DNA from 4 places in the Azospirillum argentinense genome. Region 3 is predicted to be linked to each of the others. Evidence: predicted binding sites of a transcription regulator. Region 3 holds the regulator's gene; each other region holds the start of a gene.
What was found. Region 3 encodes PhoB, which activates phosphate uptake and scavenging genes when phosphate is short. Its sites were predicted from a motif close to TNTCATAAAACTGTCA; they were not measured.

Region 1: ABAZ39_RS22490 (Na/Pi cotransporter family protein) is a predicted target of PhoB. The motif match lies at 1,497-1,512, and genes of this name have one in related genera.
Region 2: ABAZ39_RS09855 (HesB/IscA family protein) is a predicted target of PhoB. The motif match lies at 1,581-1,596, and genes of this name have one in related genera.
Region 4: ABAZ39_RS03140 (diacylglycerol/lipid kinase family protein) is a predicted target of PhoB. The motif match lies at 2,170-2,185, and genes of this name have one in related genera.

What each region holds. Positions count from the first base shown of each region.
Region 1 covers NZ_CP007794.1:1,866,573-1,870,252, reverse strand. The annotation lists gene ABAZ39_RS22500 (LysR substrate-binding domain-containing protein) at 1-417, opposite strand, end outside; gene ABAZ39_RS22495 (DMT family transporter) at 534-1,433, shown strand; gene ABAZ39_RS22490 (Na/Pi cotransporter family protein) at 1,618-3,258, shown strand; gene ABAZ39_RS22485 (NAD-dependent epimerase/dehydratase family protein) at 3,278-3,680, opposite strand, start outside.
Region 2 covers NZ_CP007793.1:2,064,884-2,068,563, reverse strand. The annotation lists gene nifS (cysteine desulfurase NifS) at 1-81, opposite strand, end outside; gene nifU (Fe-S cluster assembly protein NifU) at 85-1,002, opposite strand; gene ABAZ39_RS09855 (HesB/IscA family protein) at 1,051-1,431, opposite strand; gene ABAZ39_RS09850 (hypothetical protein) at 1,713-2,210, shown strand; gene ABAZ39_RS09845 (nitrogen fixation protein NifQ) at 2,245-2,835, opposite strand; gene fdxB (ferredoxin III, nif-specific) at 2,894-3,187, opposite strand; gene ABAZ39_RS09835 (CCE_0567 family metalloprotein) at 3,359-3,565, opposite strand; gene ABAZ39_RS09830 (NifX-associated nitrogen fixation protein) at 3,576-3,680, opposite strand, start outside.
Region 3 covers NZ_CP007793.1:34,324-38,003, reverse strand. The annotation lists gene ABAZ39_RS00165 (HesA/MoeB/ThiF family protein) at 1-458, shown strand, start outside; gene ABAZ39_RS00160 (DsrE family protein) at 485-922, shown strand; gene ABAZ39_RS00155 (hypothetical protein) at 928-1,200, shown strand; gene phoB (phosphate regulon transcriptional regulator PhoB) at 1,353-2,057, opposite strand; gene phoU (phosphate signaling complex protein PhoU) at 2,089-2,904, opposite strand; gene pstB (phosphate ABC transporter ATP-binding protein PstB) at 2,950-3,680, opposite strand, start outside.
Region 4 covers NZ_CP007793.1:664,690-668,369, reverse strand. The annotation lists gene ABAZ39_RS33850 (hypothetical protein) at 1-1,081, opposite strand, end outside; gene ABAZ39_RS03140 (diacylglycerol/lipid kinase family protein) at 1,191-2,144, opposite strand; gene ABAZ39_RS03135 (UDP-2,3-diacylglucosamine diphosphatase) at 2,340-3,185, shown strand; gene ABAZ39_RS03130 (glycosyltransferase family 4 protein) at 3,182-3,680, shown strand, end outside.

The DNA of each region.
Region 1 (3,680 bases), on a different replicon from region 3:
GCACTCCACGTCGGCGCGCAGGCGCACCGACAGGTCGCAGCGCACGTCCAGCCGCAGCCGCCGGTTCGCCCGCGCGAAGTCGGCGAGCAGGCGGGGCAGCCGCTCCACCGCGTAATCCTCCGGCACGCCCAGCCGCACCACCTCCGCCGCCGGGCGCCCGGACAGCACGGCGTTCGCCTCGTCGTTCAGCGCCAGCAGCCGGCGGGCGTAGCCGAGCAGCCGCTCGCCGTCGTCGGTCAGTGCGACGGCGCGGCTGTTGCGGTCGAGGAGCGGCAGGCCAACCTGCTCCTCCAGCCGGCGGATCTGCTGGCTGACCGTCGATTGCGTCTTGTGCACCCGCTCGCCGGCCCGCGTGAAGCCGCCGGCGTCCACCACCGAAACGAAGGTGCGCAACAGGCCCAGATCCATCTCGCGCATCGGACCAATCATTCAGGTTTCGAATGCAATGGATGATATCATCCAATTTCCAAATGGAAAGACCTCGCGCCATCCTCTCTCCAATGCACAACCTTCCGCATGGGAGAGGACCGTCCATGACTCACGCCGCCACGCACCCCTTACCCCTGGCCGATCCGCGGGCAGCGCCGCTTGCCCTGGTCGTGCCCTTCTGCCTCGCCTGGAGTTCGGCCTTCGCCGCGGGGAAGATCGGGCTGGCCAACTGCCCACCGCTGCTGTTGCTGGCCTTCCGCTTTTTGATGGCCGGGACGCTGCTCGTCGCGGTCGCGGCGTGGCGGGGCGAGTATCGGGGGATGGCTGGGCGGACGCTCGGCCTGCTGGCGCTGCTCGGCCTGCTCAACCACGCGCTCTATCTGGGGCTGAGTTACAGCGGCATGACCCACGTGTCCTCCGGCCTGACGGCGCTGATCGTCAGCGCGAACCCGGTGCTGACCGCAGCGCTGGCCGCCCTGGTGCTGGGCGAGGCGATGAACCGGCGCAAGGCACTGGGGCTGGCGCTGGGGGTGGCCGGGGTGGCGCTGGTTGTCCGCGGGCGGCTGGGCAGCGGGACGGACGCGCCGCTGGGCATCGCGCTGGCGGTCGGCGCGCTGGTGGCGCTGTCGGCGGGGACGCTGCTGTTCAAGCGGCTGGCGCCACGGACCGGGCTGCTCGCCGGGACCGGGGTCCAGGTGCTGGCGGCGGGCTTGGCGCTGCTGCCCCTCGGGCTGCTGCTGGAGGACGCCGGGTCGATCCGGCTGACCGCCGGTTTTGCCGGATCGCTGGCCTATCAGGCCTTGGTGGTGTCGATCGGCGGCTACCTGCTGTGGTTCCGCCTGCTGCAGCGGACGAGCGCCACGGAGGCCAGCGCCTATCACTTCCTGATGCCGCCGCTCGGCATGCTGTTCGGCTGGGCGTTGCTGGGCGAAACGGTGCAGCCCTGGGACCTGCTGGGCATCCTGCCGGTGGCGCTGGGCATCCGGCTGGTGACGCGGGGGTAAAAGCCGTATCCTGGCAAAAAGGGATACGCCTTTCGCGGGGGATCAGGTTGCGCCCTGCGATTGTTACGTTTTCATGACGCCCCACTCTCCATCGTCCTGTTGTTGAGGCCCACACGCCGGGAGGCCCGCCATCACGACCGCCGCCGTCTCGCCCACCCTGGTCCTGATCGACATCCTCGGCGCCGTGGCGCTGCTGCTGTGGGCGCTGCGGCTGGTGCGGACGGGTGTCTTCCGGTGGGGCGGCGCGGCGGTTCGCCGCTGGGTCGGCTACGGCACGCGCAACCGTCTGGCCGCTTTCCTGGCCGGGGTCGCCGCCACCATCGCGGTGCAGAGCAGCACGGCCACCGCCCTGATGACCGCCTCGATGGCCGGGCAGGGCTTCATGACCACCCCCATGGCGCTGGCAGTGATGCTGGGCGCCGACGTCGGGACCAGCCTCGTCGCCCGGCTGCTCGCCATCGATCTCCACTGGCTGTCGCCCAGCCTGCTGCTGCTCGGCGGGGCGCTGCACGCGCTGGGCGGCGAGCATCGCGGGCGGCGGGCGCTGGCCCGCATCCTGGTCGGCATCGGGCTGATGCTGCTCGCCCTGAAGCTGCTGGGCGCGGCCACCCTGCCGGTCCGGGAGTCGGCGCTGGTCCAGGCGATGCTGGAGGCGTTGGGCGGCGAGCCGTTCTTCGCCCTGATCGTCGCGGCGGCACTGACCGCGGCGGTGCATTCCAGCCTCGCCACGGTGATGCTGGCGGGGTCGCTGGCCGGGGCGGGGGTGATCGGGACCGAGACGGCGGTGGCGTTGGTCCTGGGCGCCAATCTCGGCGGCGCCATCCCGGCGGTGCTGGCGACGTCGGCCGACGGAGCGATGGCGCGGCGGGTGCCGCTGGGCAATCTGCTGGTCCGGGTGACCGGGTCGCTGCTGGCCCTGCCGCTGGTGCCGGTGGCGTCGTCGTTCCTGGCCGGCATGGCCCCGCTGACGGCGGTGGTCAGCGCGCATGTCGCCTTCAACGCGGCGCTGGCGCTGCTTTTCCTGCCGCTGGTGACTCCGCTCGCCCGGCTGACCGAAGGGCTGCTGCCCCAGCCGGAGGACGCGGGGGAGGACGCGGCGACGCCCCGGCATCTCGATGAATCGGCTCTGGAGACGCCCTCCGTCGCCATCGCCGGTGCGGTGCGCGAAACCCTGCGGCTGGGCGATCTTGTGGAGGATATGCTGCGCCGCAGCCTGACCGCCCTGCGCCAGAACGACGAGCGTCCGATCGCCGAGGTCAGCCGCGCCGACGACCGGGTGGACCGGCTGCATACCGCCCTCAAGCTTTACCTCGCCAAGCTCGGCCGCCGCCACCTCGACGCCGAGGAGACCCGGCGGGTCGATGACCTGATGGCCTTCGCCATCAACCTGGAGCACATCGGCGACATCATCGACAAGAGCCTGATGGAACTCGCCGCCAAGCGCATCCGTCACCACCTGCATTTCGCGCCGGAGGATTTCCGCGAGGTCGAGGAGCTGCACCGCCGCACGGTGGAGAACCTGCGCACGGCGCTGGGCATTCTGATCGGGGAGGACCGGCGGCTGGCCCGCCAGCTCATCGCCGGCAAGGACGCGGTGCGGGCGCTGGAGCGCACCGCCACCGCCCGCCATCTCGACCGCGTGCGCCGCGGCGACGCCGCCAGCATCGAGACCAGCGCCCTGGTGCTCGACATCCTGCGCGACCTGAAGCGTATCAACGCCCACGTCGCCGCGGTCGCCCTGCCGATCCTCGATCAGGTGGGGGAACTCAGCGAAAGCCGCCTGAAGGTCGTCGGGCTGCCCCGGTTGGAAAGCCGCGACGTGTAGGGGAGGGACCCCCGCGGGTTTACCGCGGCATCTCCCCGGTCAGGGTCGCGCTCAGCCCTTGCAGCAGGCCGAACCGGCAGCCTTCGCCGAAGGTGGCGCGCAGCCGGGCCGGGTCGCCGATGGACACGCGGATGTCGCCCGCCCGCGCCGGCTGGTGCAGGCGGCGGACCCGGCTGGCGCACAGCTCCTGCAGCACCTCAAGCAGCATCAGCAGCGAGGTCGGGCGGCCGGTGCACAGGTTGAAGACCTCCGCCCCCTGGGGTTGGCGCTCCATCGCTTTTACGAGGAAGCGCACGACGTCGCCGACGAACACGAAGTCGCGAACCTGCTCGCCGTCGCCGAAGATCGTCACGTCCTCACCCTGCGCCACGCGGCGGGCGAAGATCGAGATCACCCCGGAATAGGGCGAGGACGGGTCCTGC
Region 2 (3,680 bases), 1.0 Mb from region 3:
CAGCGGCAGCATCTCCGCCAGCACCTCCGGATCGACGCGGGTGGTGGCGTTGTTGTCGAGGTAGATTCCCTGTGCGGTCATGGCTCAGGCCCCCGCCGGCAGGAGGGAGGCGGGCTTGACGCGGACGAACTCGCCCAGCGCCTCGACCAGCTTGGCCTGCACGCCCATCATGGTGCCGGCGGACTGCGAACAGCCGGAGCAGGCGCCGGTCAGGCGGACATAGATGTCCTTGCCGTCGATGTCCACCAGCTCCACGTCGCCGCCGTCGCGCTGGATCTGCGGGCGCAGCTCCTCGATGGCGAACATGATCTTCTGCATGCGCTGCACGTTGGTCAGCTTCGCCGGGGCGGCCTCGGCCTTCGGGGCCAGCGGCTTGATGGCGTCCAGCCCGACCGTGCCGGGGGCGTGGGGCTTGGGCGGGGCCAGCGCGCCGGTCTTGGCGAGCACGGCCTCCAGCACCTCCTCGATCTTCTCGTGGCAGGTCTGGCAGGAGCCGCCGGCCTTGGTGTAGTGGGTGACCTCCTCCAGCGTGGTCAGGCTGTTGACGGTCACCGCGCGCTCGATCATCGCCGCGTCGATGCCGAAGCACTTGCAGACCAGCTCGCCTTCCTCGTGGTCGTCGACCCACTCCTCGCCCTTGAAGTTGGCGATGGCGGCGCGGAGCGCCTCGGCGCCCATGACCGAACAGTGCATCTTCTCCGGCGGCAGGCCGCCCAGATACTCGGCGATGTCGCGGTTGGTGACGGCCAGCGCCTCGTCCACCGTCTTGCCGATGATCATCTCCGTCAGCGCCGACGAGGACGCGATGGCCGAGCCGCAGCCGAAGGTCTGGAACTTCGCGTCCTCGATGACCTGGCTGTCGGGATTGACCTTCATCATCAGCTTCAGGGCGTCGCCGCAGGTGATCGACCCGACCTCGCCCACGGCGTTCGCCTCATCCAGCGCGCCGGCGTTCTTCGGGTTGAAGAAGTGTTCCTTGACCTTGTCGGTGTAGTTCCACATGACGCCTTGCCTTTCCCGCGTTACCGGGTGGGGGGAGAGTGTTCGGGGTTAGTGGGCGGTGCCGCAGCCGCCGGCCGCCGGCGCGGAGGAGCAGCTGCCCCCCGGACCCGCCGAGAAGGACTTGCCGCAGCCGCAGCTGCCCGTGGCGTTGGGGTTGTCGAACTTGAAGCCCGCGCCCTCGACCCCTTCGACGAAATCGACCACCACGCCGGTCAGGAAGGGCTGGCTGGTCGGATCGACGAAGATCGTCACCGGGCCGAAGGTCAGCACGGCGTCTTCGTCGCCCGCCGTGGCCTCCAGCCCCATTTGGTACTTCATGCCGGCGCAGCCGCCGTCGGCCACCGCGATGCGCAGGCCGGCCGCGGCGCCGCCAGACTTCGCCAGCACGCGCTCCAGGGTGTTCACCGCCGCATCCGTCAGGGTCACCATGTCTGCCGCCTCCAAATGCTTCGTCGGGCATGCCGACCGTTCCTGGTCATAGGATCAGCAAGCGGCGTGCCAACTTTTAAGTTGTTGATTTTGATGAATTGTCAGGTCAAGCGGCTGGTGTTTTCCCGACAATTGTCGGGTCGGGACCATGTCGGCTTTGCGACATGTTGCGACGAAAGGACGCACAATTTAATTATGGGCTTTTGCGAAACGGGCTTGCGGCCCATACAGGATTGTCGGTCGGGCGCACGGTTTTGCGAAACAACGGAAGGGGACGGGTGATGGAGCGGCCGGTCGAACTGCGGATGTCCAACGGGCGGATGGCCTTCGGCGAGGTGCCCGAACACATCGACGAGAAACTGCAGGAGGCGGTGAAGGCCCGCCCCGACGCCGCGGCCTGCGAGGCCCTGCTGTGGGAGGCCCACCGGATGGGGCCACGCGTCCTGCCGGTCTTCTACGCGCTCTACAAATTCTATTTCAACCGCAAGCGCTTCGCGGACGCGGAGCGGGTGGCGACGATCGGGCTGGACGCGGCGGCGCGTGAGGGCGGCTATGCCGGCGACTGGCGGAGCCTGCGCGTAGACAGCACGGATTGGGCGAAGGAAGGGCCGCCGCGCTTCACCCTCTTCACCTTGAAGGCGTTGGCCTTCATCAGCCTGCGCAGCGGACGGGTGGAGGAGGCGAGGGCGATCCTCGCGAAGCTGACGGACATCGATCCGCAGGACCGGGTCGGCTACGGCGTCATCGCCGCGCTGGCGAAGGGCCTGGGGGAGGAGTGATTTGGGAAGAGGGGTGATTGACGGATCGGTTCCGTCAATCACCCGACCCGAAGCACACGGCCTCCGCGCCGCAATCGCGGCAGACCGGGGCGCCGCAGGGGATCAGCCCGTCCCGCGCGCAGAGGAAGCGGTAGAGAAAAGCCTTCCAGCGGGTGCCGGTGGCGTTCAGCAGGGTCAGCGAGTCGAAATGGCGCTCCATCAGCGCCGCGAGATGGCTCGGTCCGGCCAGACCGAGATCCCGCCACAGTTCACCCTCGTCGAGCATGGCCCGAGCCACGATGGCGGCGAGCCATGCCTCCTCCTCGATGCCCAGCGAGCGGTGGGCGAGCAGAAGAGCGGCGATGTCGTCCGCTTCGCTCTGGAGAAGCGGGGGCAGGGGGGTGGGCGAACTGTCGGGAACCGGCAGGCCGGCCGCGAAGGCGCCAGGGAAATAGCGGTCGAGAAGCTGGCCGAGCGCCCGGTCGTCGAGACCCAACGCGCCCGGGCCCGCCGACCAGCGGCGGGACAGGATGCAGGCGAACAGATGCGCGTCGAAGACGTTGCAGCGTCCCTGGCGGTCGGTCAGCCAGCGGTACAGCCGCGTGGTGTCGCCCACCCCCGGCGGGGCGGCGTGCAGGATGCCCATGGCGTCCTCCTCCGGGGGCGGGCGGCCGTCAGGCCGTCTCAGACCAACTGGGCAGCCGTCAGGCCGCCTGGGGCAAGTGGGTGATGCAGTTCTTGGAGCAGACCTTGCCGCAGCTCTCGCAGCCGATGCAGTTGCCGGCGTTCTTGACGCTCATGACCTTCTTCTCGGCCTCGTCGTCGAAGGCGTCGACGATGTCGCCGTCCTCGGTGATGCCGATCAGCTCCAGCACGTCGCGGCCGCAGACCTTGAAGCAACGGCCGCAGCCGATGCACATCTTCTGGTCGATGCTTTCCACGAATTTCGGCGTCCAGGCGGCGCCGCCGCGGGTGGTGCCGGTCACGAACTCAGCCATCGTCTGCTCCTCAATCGGGCTTGGTGTGTTGTTTGGTGGGGATGGGCGTTGCCCCCACCCCGGCCCTCCCCCGCTATCGCAGGGGAGGGAGATGATCGCGAAGCGGCGGAGTTCCCTCCCCTGCGAAGCGGGGGAGGGTTAGGGTGGGGGCAATGTTTCCATTCAGGCCGCTCAGGCGGACGCCGTCTCCAGCGCCTTCAGCGCGGCGCGCTTCTCGGTCAGGGTCTTGTAGGCGTCGTAGGTCTCCTGGGCGACCTGGAGGATGGATTGCCAGTTCTGCGGCAGTTCCTCCGACAGGTCGTGCAGGTCCATCTTCTTCTGGGTCGCGCGGGCGTTGAGCTTCTTGACCTCGTCCTTCAGGGCGTCGATGTCGGACATGGCGGAATCCTCACAGATCGGCGACGTCAGGGTATTTGCGGATCAGCGCCACGGCCTCCTCGACGATCTTGGCGCCGTCGGCGGCCAGCTTCTCCAGCGACGGGAAGCCGAAGCG
Region 3 (3,680 bases):
AGGACAACGCGCTGGACCTGATCGGGCGCTACGACATCGTGGCCGACGGGTCGGACAATTTCGCCACGCGCTTCCTGCTGAACGATGCCTGCTACTTCGCGAAAAAGACGCTGGTGTCGGCGGCAATCCTGCGCTTCGACGGGCAGGTCTCCACCTTCAAGGCGCATCTCGGCGACCCGCACCCCTGCTACCGCTGCCTGTTCCCGGAACCGCCGCCGCGCGGTCTGGTGCCGTCCTGCTCCGAAGGCGGCGTTCTGGGAGCGCTGGCCGGCTTCGTCGGTTCGCTCCAGACGACCGAGGTGCTGAAGGAGATCATGGGCATCGGCGAGGGCTTGTCGGGCAGCCTGATGATGCTGGACACGCTGCACGCCTCCTTCCAGCGCATCACCGTGCGCCGCGACCCGGACTGCCCGCTGTGCGGCACCCACCCGACCATCCACGACCTGTCCGCCCACTGAGCGGCGATTGGGAGAGCCCTTTAGTCATGGAAGGCCCCGAGTCCCTGTCTATCGTCCTGTTCGCGGGCGGCTTCGACCGGGTGCACTACGCCCTGGTGATGGCCAGCGCGGCGGCGGCGACCAACCGCAAGGTCACACTGTTCTTCACCGGCCGCGCCCTGAACACGCTGCTGGCCGGAGACACCGACGGCGTGCCGGGCTGGCACCGGCTGGACCCGGCCGACGACGGCAGCCGCCCGGCGGAGCGCGACGCCGCCTTCACCGCCAACGGGCTGGCCGGCTTCGAGGAGTTGCTGGAAGCCTGCGTGATGCTCAAGGTCACGGTCATGGCCTGCGAGATGGGGCTGCGCGCGCTCGGCCTGCCGGCCGGCGTGCCGCTGCGCCCCGACGTGCCGGTGACGACCGGCGGGGTCGTCACCTTCCTGAACGACGCGCCGAAGACCGGCGCGATCCTGTTCGTGTGAACGCGATGACGGACGACCACAGCCCGGTGGACCACAGCCTGGTGATCGAACACGCGAACCGCTTCGAGGCGATCGCCGCGGAGGGCTTCGAGGGCCGGCCCTACCGGGACGCGCTGGTCCATCTGGCGCAGCATGTGACCGCGCATCCCGACCTCGCCCCGCGGGTGGCGCACGCCCTGCGCATGATGATCGGCTTCATCGAGGACAGCGACCCGGCGAAGCGCTTCGGCCCGAAGGTGGCGATCCTGCGGGAGGCGGTGGGGCTGCTGGAGGGGTAGCTTTCGCATTGCACACGGAACCCCCACCCTTCCCACGCTGACGCGTGGGCCCCTTCCCTCCCCCGCTTCGCAGGAGAGGGAAACAACCCCCTCCCCTGCGAAGCGGGGGAGGGTTAAGGGAGAGGGCAAGGCCGGCGCTTGGCGCATTTCGGTCAGATGGACTTGCTGTCCAGCGCGTAGCCCGCCGAGCGGACGGTGCGGATCAGGTCCATCTCCGTCTCCTCGTTCATCGCCTTGCGCAGGCGGCGGATGTGAACGTCCACGGTGCGCGGCTCGACATAGACGTCGTGGCCCCACACCACGTCGAGAAGCTGCTCGCGCGAGAAGACGCGGCCGGGATGCTGCATGAAGTGGCGCAGCAGGCGGAACTCGGTCGGCCCCAGATGCACGTCGCGCCCGTTCCGGCGCACCCGGTGGGCGGCCAGATCCATGGTCACGTCGGCGAATTGCAGCGTCTCGTCGGTCATGCCGGGGGCCGAGCGGCGCAGCACGGCGCGCATGCGGGCGACCAGCTCGGTCGGGGAGAAGGGCTTGGTGATGTAGTCGTCGGCGCCGGAATTCAGGCCGCGCACGCGGTCCGCCTCCTCGCCGCGGGCGGTCAGCATGATGATCGGGATGTCGCGCATCTTGCTGTTCCGGCGCATCTGGCGGCAGACCTCCAGCCCCGACATCAGCGGCAGCATCCAGTCGAGCAGGACGATGTTCGGCGTCTGCTCGCCGGCCAGCAGAAGGGCTTCCTCGCCGTCGGTGGCGGCGTTCACGCGGAAGCCTTCCTTCTCCAGATTGTACTTCAGCAGCGTCACGATGTCGGCTTCGTCCTCGACGATGAGAACGAGCGGCTTCAGCGCCGAATTCATGCTTGTCCCGCTCCCACTGCGCGTCTCGCCGTCACGCGGCATGTCCCGCTCCATCGTTATCCGGGCCGTCGTCCCGCGGCAATCCCCGTTCCACTGGCCCCCGTTCCACCGACTCCGTAGCCGCATCCATGACCGAACCGCCCGGCTCGACCACGGCGAAGCTGCTGCCGTCGTTCTTTGGACGCGCGGCGCGCAGCGTCGTCCCGACCACCAGATAATGGATGGTCTCGGCGATGTTGGTGGCGTGGTCGCCGATCCGCTCCAGGTTCTTCGCCATGAACAGCAGGTGCGTGCAGGGCGTGATGTTGCGCGGGTCCTCCATCATGTAGGTCAGGACTTCGCGGAACAGGCTGGTGTAGAGGTCGTCCAGCTCCTCGTCGCGTTCCCAGGCGGCGATGGCGCGCTGGACGTCGCGCTCGATGTAGGCGTCCAGCACGTCCTTCATGATCGACTCGACCAGCCGCCCCATGCGCGGGATGGCCACCGCCGGGCGCACCACCGGCACCTGGGCCAGCGCCAGCGAGCGCTTGGCGATGTTGGAGGCGTAGTCGCCGATCCGCTCCAGGTCCGACGCGATCTTCAGCGCCGACACGATCTCGCGCAGGTCCTGGGCCAGCGGCTGGCGCAGGGCGAGCAGGCGCACGGCCTCGGCGTCGATGTCGCGCTCGTAGGCGTCGATGCGCCGGTCGGCCTGCATGACCTGGGCGGCCAGCGCGACGTCGCGGCGGGCCACCGCCTTCACGGCGGCGTCCACCTGCGCTTCGGCGACGCCGCCCATCTGGGTGATCAGATTGGACAGGCGCTCAAGTTCGTGCGCGAAGGAACGCACGATGTGTTCGTTGCTCATGCTTCACGTCCTTCGCTGATGGAAAGGATGCGGCGATGCCGGGGATCAGCCGTAGCGGCCGGTGATGTAGCCCTGGGTGCGCTCGTCCCGCGGGTTGGTGAAGATTTCCTCGGTGTCGTCGCACTCCACCATGTCGCCCAGATGGAAGAAGGCGGTCTTCTGGGAGACGCGGGCCGCCTGCTGCATGTTGTGGGTGACGATGACGATCGTGTAGTTCTCGCGCAGCTCGTCGATCAGCTCCTCGATGTGGGCGGTCGCGATGGGGTCGAGCGCCGAGCAGGGCTCGTCCATCAGGATCACCTCGGGGCTGACGGCGATGGCGCGGGCGATGCAGAGGCGCTGCTGCTGGCCACCGGACAGGCCGGTGCCCGGCTCGCGCAGGCGGTCCTTCACCTCGTTCCACAGGCCGGCGCGCTTCAGCGAGGTCTGGACGATCTCGTCCATCTCGTCGCGGTGGCTGGCGATGCCGTGGATGCGCGGGCCGTAGGCGATGTTGTCGTAGATCGACTTCGGGAAGGGGTTCGGCTTCTGGAAGACCATGCCGACGCGGGCGCGGAGCTGCACGGCGTCGATGGATTTGCCGTAGACATCCTCGCCGTCGAGCGCGATCAGCCCCTCGACGCGGCAGTTCTCGATGGTGTCGTTCATGCGGTTCAGGCAGCGCAGGAACGTCGACTTGCCGCAGCCGGACGGGCCGATCAGCGCCATCACGCGGTTTTCCTGGATCTCCAGGTTGATGCCCTTGAGCGCCTGTTTGGCCCCGTAGAACACCTTGA
Region 4 (3,680 bases), 630 kb from region 3:
CGGTCGGGTCGGAGTAGTTCACCCCTTTGCCTTCCTTCGCCATGGCCGTGTAGGTGGCGTCCAGCGAATCGCGGGCGTCCTGGATGACCTTCGCGAAGCCCTGGAGACCCGGCGTCTGGCTGGTGGTCAGCACCGTGGTGGGCGGCGGCGGCAGGCCGGCGGCCTCCGCCTCCTCCTTGGCGGAGGGTTCGTAGCCTTTGCCACTTGGGCGGCTCTTGTCGACCTCACCGCGTCCGATGCCGGGAATGTCCACGTCCGCAGCGTACTGCGCGAGACCATTCGCCCAGAGCTTCCCCTCGAAGCCCAGGTCATACATAAGCTTGGCGGCGGCCTTTCCCTTCTCATTGTCCGGTGACAGCAGCCCACCCTCGCCGCCTTCCGCTTCCGCGCCGAAATCCAATTTTTCGAACGCGTCCTCTCCCTTCGTCGCGAAATACCTGAAGGCATTCCCCTTGATCTTGTTCGGGTCGCCGCCGACGGTTTCCATCATCTCGCGGTCGATGTCCGCCGACTCCGCGCGGAAGAGGGCATTGGCCGGAGCCATCGCCGCCTGGAACGCCTCGGTGTCCTCGTCCTTCCCGAAGGCGGCGAAAGCGGCGGTGCGCGCCTCGTTCAGGGCCGACATGGCCTTGTCCATGCGTTCCGTCTTGGTCTTGAAGGCCTTTTCAGCCGCCCCGAGCTTCTCCGCCCAGGCCTTGTCCTCCTCATCCTCGGGCCGCTCCTTGATGAAGCGGTCCTTCACGGCGTTGGTCGCCATTTGGCGCAGTCCCAACGCCACGTCCTTCTCGGTCATCTTGCCGGACTTGACGAAGTCTTCCAGCATCGCGCGGCCCTTGGAGCCGATGGACGCGAAGACCTTGCCCGCCACGCCGGTCAGCGACTTGGCCAGCCCGCTGAGTTCCACGCTGTCCTCGCCCTTCAGGGCGGCCAGGGCGGCGGAGCCCGCCGAAGACCCGGCATCGGAGGCCGCCTTCCAGGTCCCCTCCGCCTCGGCGGCACCCCCGGCGGGCTTCCATTTGGTGGCGGTTGCGGTGCTGCTGGCCGTGGTGGCGGAAAACAGGGCGTTGATCGACGTGGACATGGCTTCCCCCTTGCGGTCCCGCCTGAGCCGCGGGGCCTTGACCCTTAGAGATCGAAGTAATTATTGAATGTTCCCAAGTAATTTTCCCAAGAGACCCCTTAACGGACTCTTAAAACACTGTTCGGCGCGCCAGCACCGGCAGAATCCACGGTGCCAACGCGATCTCCACCGGCAGATGGGCGATCACATCGCCGTCGCCCTGCACGGGCTCCCCCACCGGCCCGTCAATGACCACCCGGCGGGCGGGCAGGACGCGGTAGTCGGGGTAGCGCGGCAGCCGCCCGGCAGTGACGCCCCAGAGGTAGCGCAGGGCGTTCCCCCGCCCCGCCCGCGGAAACAGGCAGACGTGCAGCCGCGGGTCGGTCAGCCGGGCGTCGGGCGCGCAGACGAAGCGCCCCCCGTAGAAGTGCCCTTTGGCGACGATGACCGAGGCGACCTTCACCGGCTCTGCGCCGTCCACCGCCACGCGGTAGGGACCGCCACCGCCCGCGGCGATCCGGGCCAGCGTTTCCACCGCATAGGCGCCCTTGCCGATCAGCCGCTTCAGCCGCGTGTCCACCCGCTCGACAACCCGGGCATCCAGGCCGGCGCCGGCCATCATGGCGAAGGCGCGGCCATTCGCCACACCCAGATGCACGGGCATCGTGCGCCCTTCCGCCAACACCCGCGCCACGCCCTCCGCATCCAGCGGCAGGTCCAGTTCATGGGCGAGCACGTTGGCGGTGCCCAGCGGCACGATGCCCAAGGGTATCGTCGTCTCCCCGCCTCCGCGCGCGCCCAGCCCGTTGACCACCTCGTTGATGGTGCCGTCGCCACCCGCCGCGACCACCGCGTCGAAGGCGCCGGGCGCCACCGCGCGGGCCATCGCCTCCGCGTCGCCACGCCCGCCGGTGGCCCGAAGCGTCACCACCGCCCCGTGGCGCTGCTCCAGCAGCTCCAGCACCGCACCCAGACGGCGCGCCCGACGGGCGCCGGCCACCGGGTTGTGGATGATCAGAAGGCGCCGCCGGGTTGCCGCGGCCGGCCCGGACGCCTTAGGCACCGATTCGGCCCCGTCAGCCACGCCAGCCCCCAATATGACCATCCCGTTTCAGTTTTGATAAAGTCATTTTGCGCCTTTGTTACGTCGACAAGAAGTCTTATCGAAATCATTTTCCCCAACAGATGCGAGCACTCGAAATCATTGTCAAGACAATGACCCGCGGATATAGGGAAAGCGTTTCACCGAAACTTTTCCGGAACGGCGATGGAGCGGGGCATGAGCGCATCACGCGACGTCAAGCGATACCGCAGCATCTGGATCTCCGACGTCCATCTGGGCACGCGGGGATGCAAGGCGGAGTATCTTCTCGATTTCCTGAAGCACAACGAGTCCGACCACCTTTATCTCGTCGGCGACATCGTGGACGGCTGGCGTCTGCGCAAGACCTGGTACTGGCCGCAGGCGCACAACGACGTGGTGCAGAAGATCCTGCGCCGGGCGCGCAAGGGCGTGCAGGTCTATTACATCCCCGGCAACCACGACGAGGCCGCCCGCGACTACGCCGGCCTGCAGTTCGGCGGCGTCCAGGTGGTGGAGGAGATGATCCACGTCACCGCCGACGGGAGGCAGTTGCTGGTCACCCACGGCGACCGCTTCGACGTGGTGGTGAAGTACGCCCGCTGGCTGGCCTTCATCGGCGACAACGCCTACGTGGTCCTGCTCCAGGCCAACACGCTGTTCAACTGGGTCCGCCGCAAGCTGGGCTTCCCCTACTGGTCGCTGTCCGCCTTCCTGAAGCACAAGACGAAGACGGCGGTCGAGTTCATCGGCAACTACGAGACCGCGCTGGGCGACGAGGCCCGGCGCCGCAAGGTGGACGGGGTCGTCTGCGGCCACATCCACACCGCGGAAATCCGCGACATGGAAGGAATCCTCTATTGCAACGACGGCGACTGGGTCGAGTCCTGCACCGCCTTGGTCGAGCACCCCTGCGGCCGGCTGGAGATCATCGACTGGGCGGCGGACATCCGCCGGCGCACCGCAACGACGCTGCCCGCCCGCATCCCGGCCAAGGAGAAGCCGGAGAAGGAGAAGGCGGCCAAGGAATCGGTTGCGGCGTGAACATCCTGATCGTCTCCGACGCTTGGCTGCCTCAGGTCAACGGCGTGGTGCGCACCATCGGCACCGTCCGCTCGGAGCTGGAGGCCATGGGCCACCGCGTGGAAGTGATCGGCCCCGACCGCTTCCGCACCGTGCCCATGCCCACCTACCCGGAAATCCGGCTGGCGCTGGGCGCGGGACGGCGGCTGACCGCGATGATCGACGCGCTGCGCCCCGACTGCATCCACATCGCCACCGAAGGGCCACTGGGTTTCGCCACCCGGCGCTATTGCCTCGGCCGCGGCAAGCCTTTCACCACCGCCTACCACACCCGCTTCCCGGAATATGTGCGCGACCGGGCGCCGGTGCCGCTGGCCCTCAGCTACGCGGTGGTGCGCCGCTTCCACAAACCGTCCTCGGCGGTGATGGTGGCGACGCCATCCATCGAGAGCGACCTTGCCGCCCGCGGCTTCACCAACATCCGGCGCTGGACGCGCGGCGTGGACACCGAGCTGT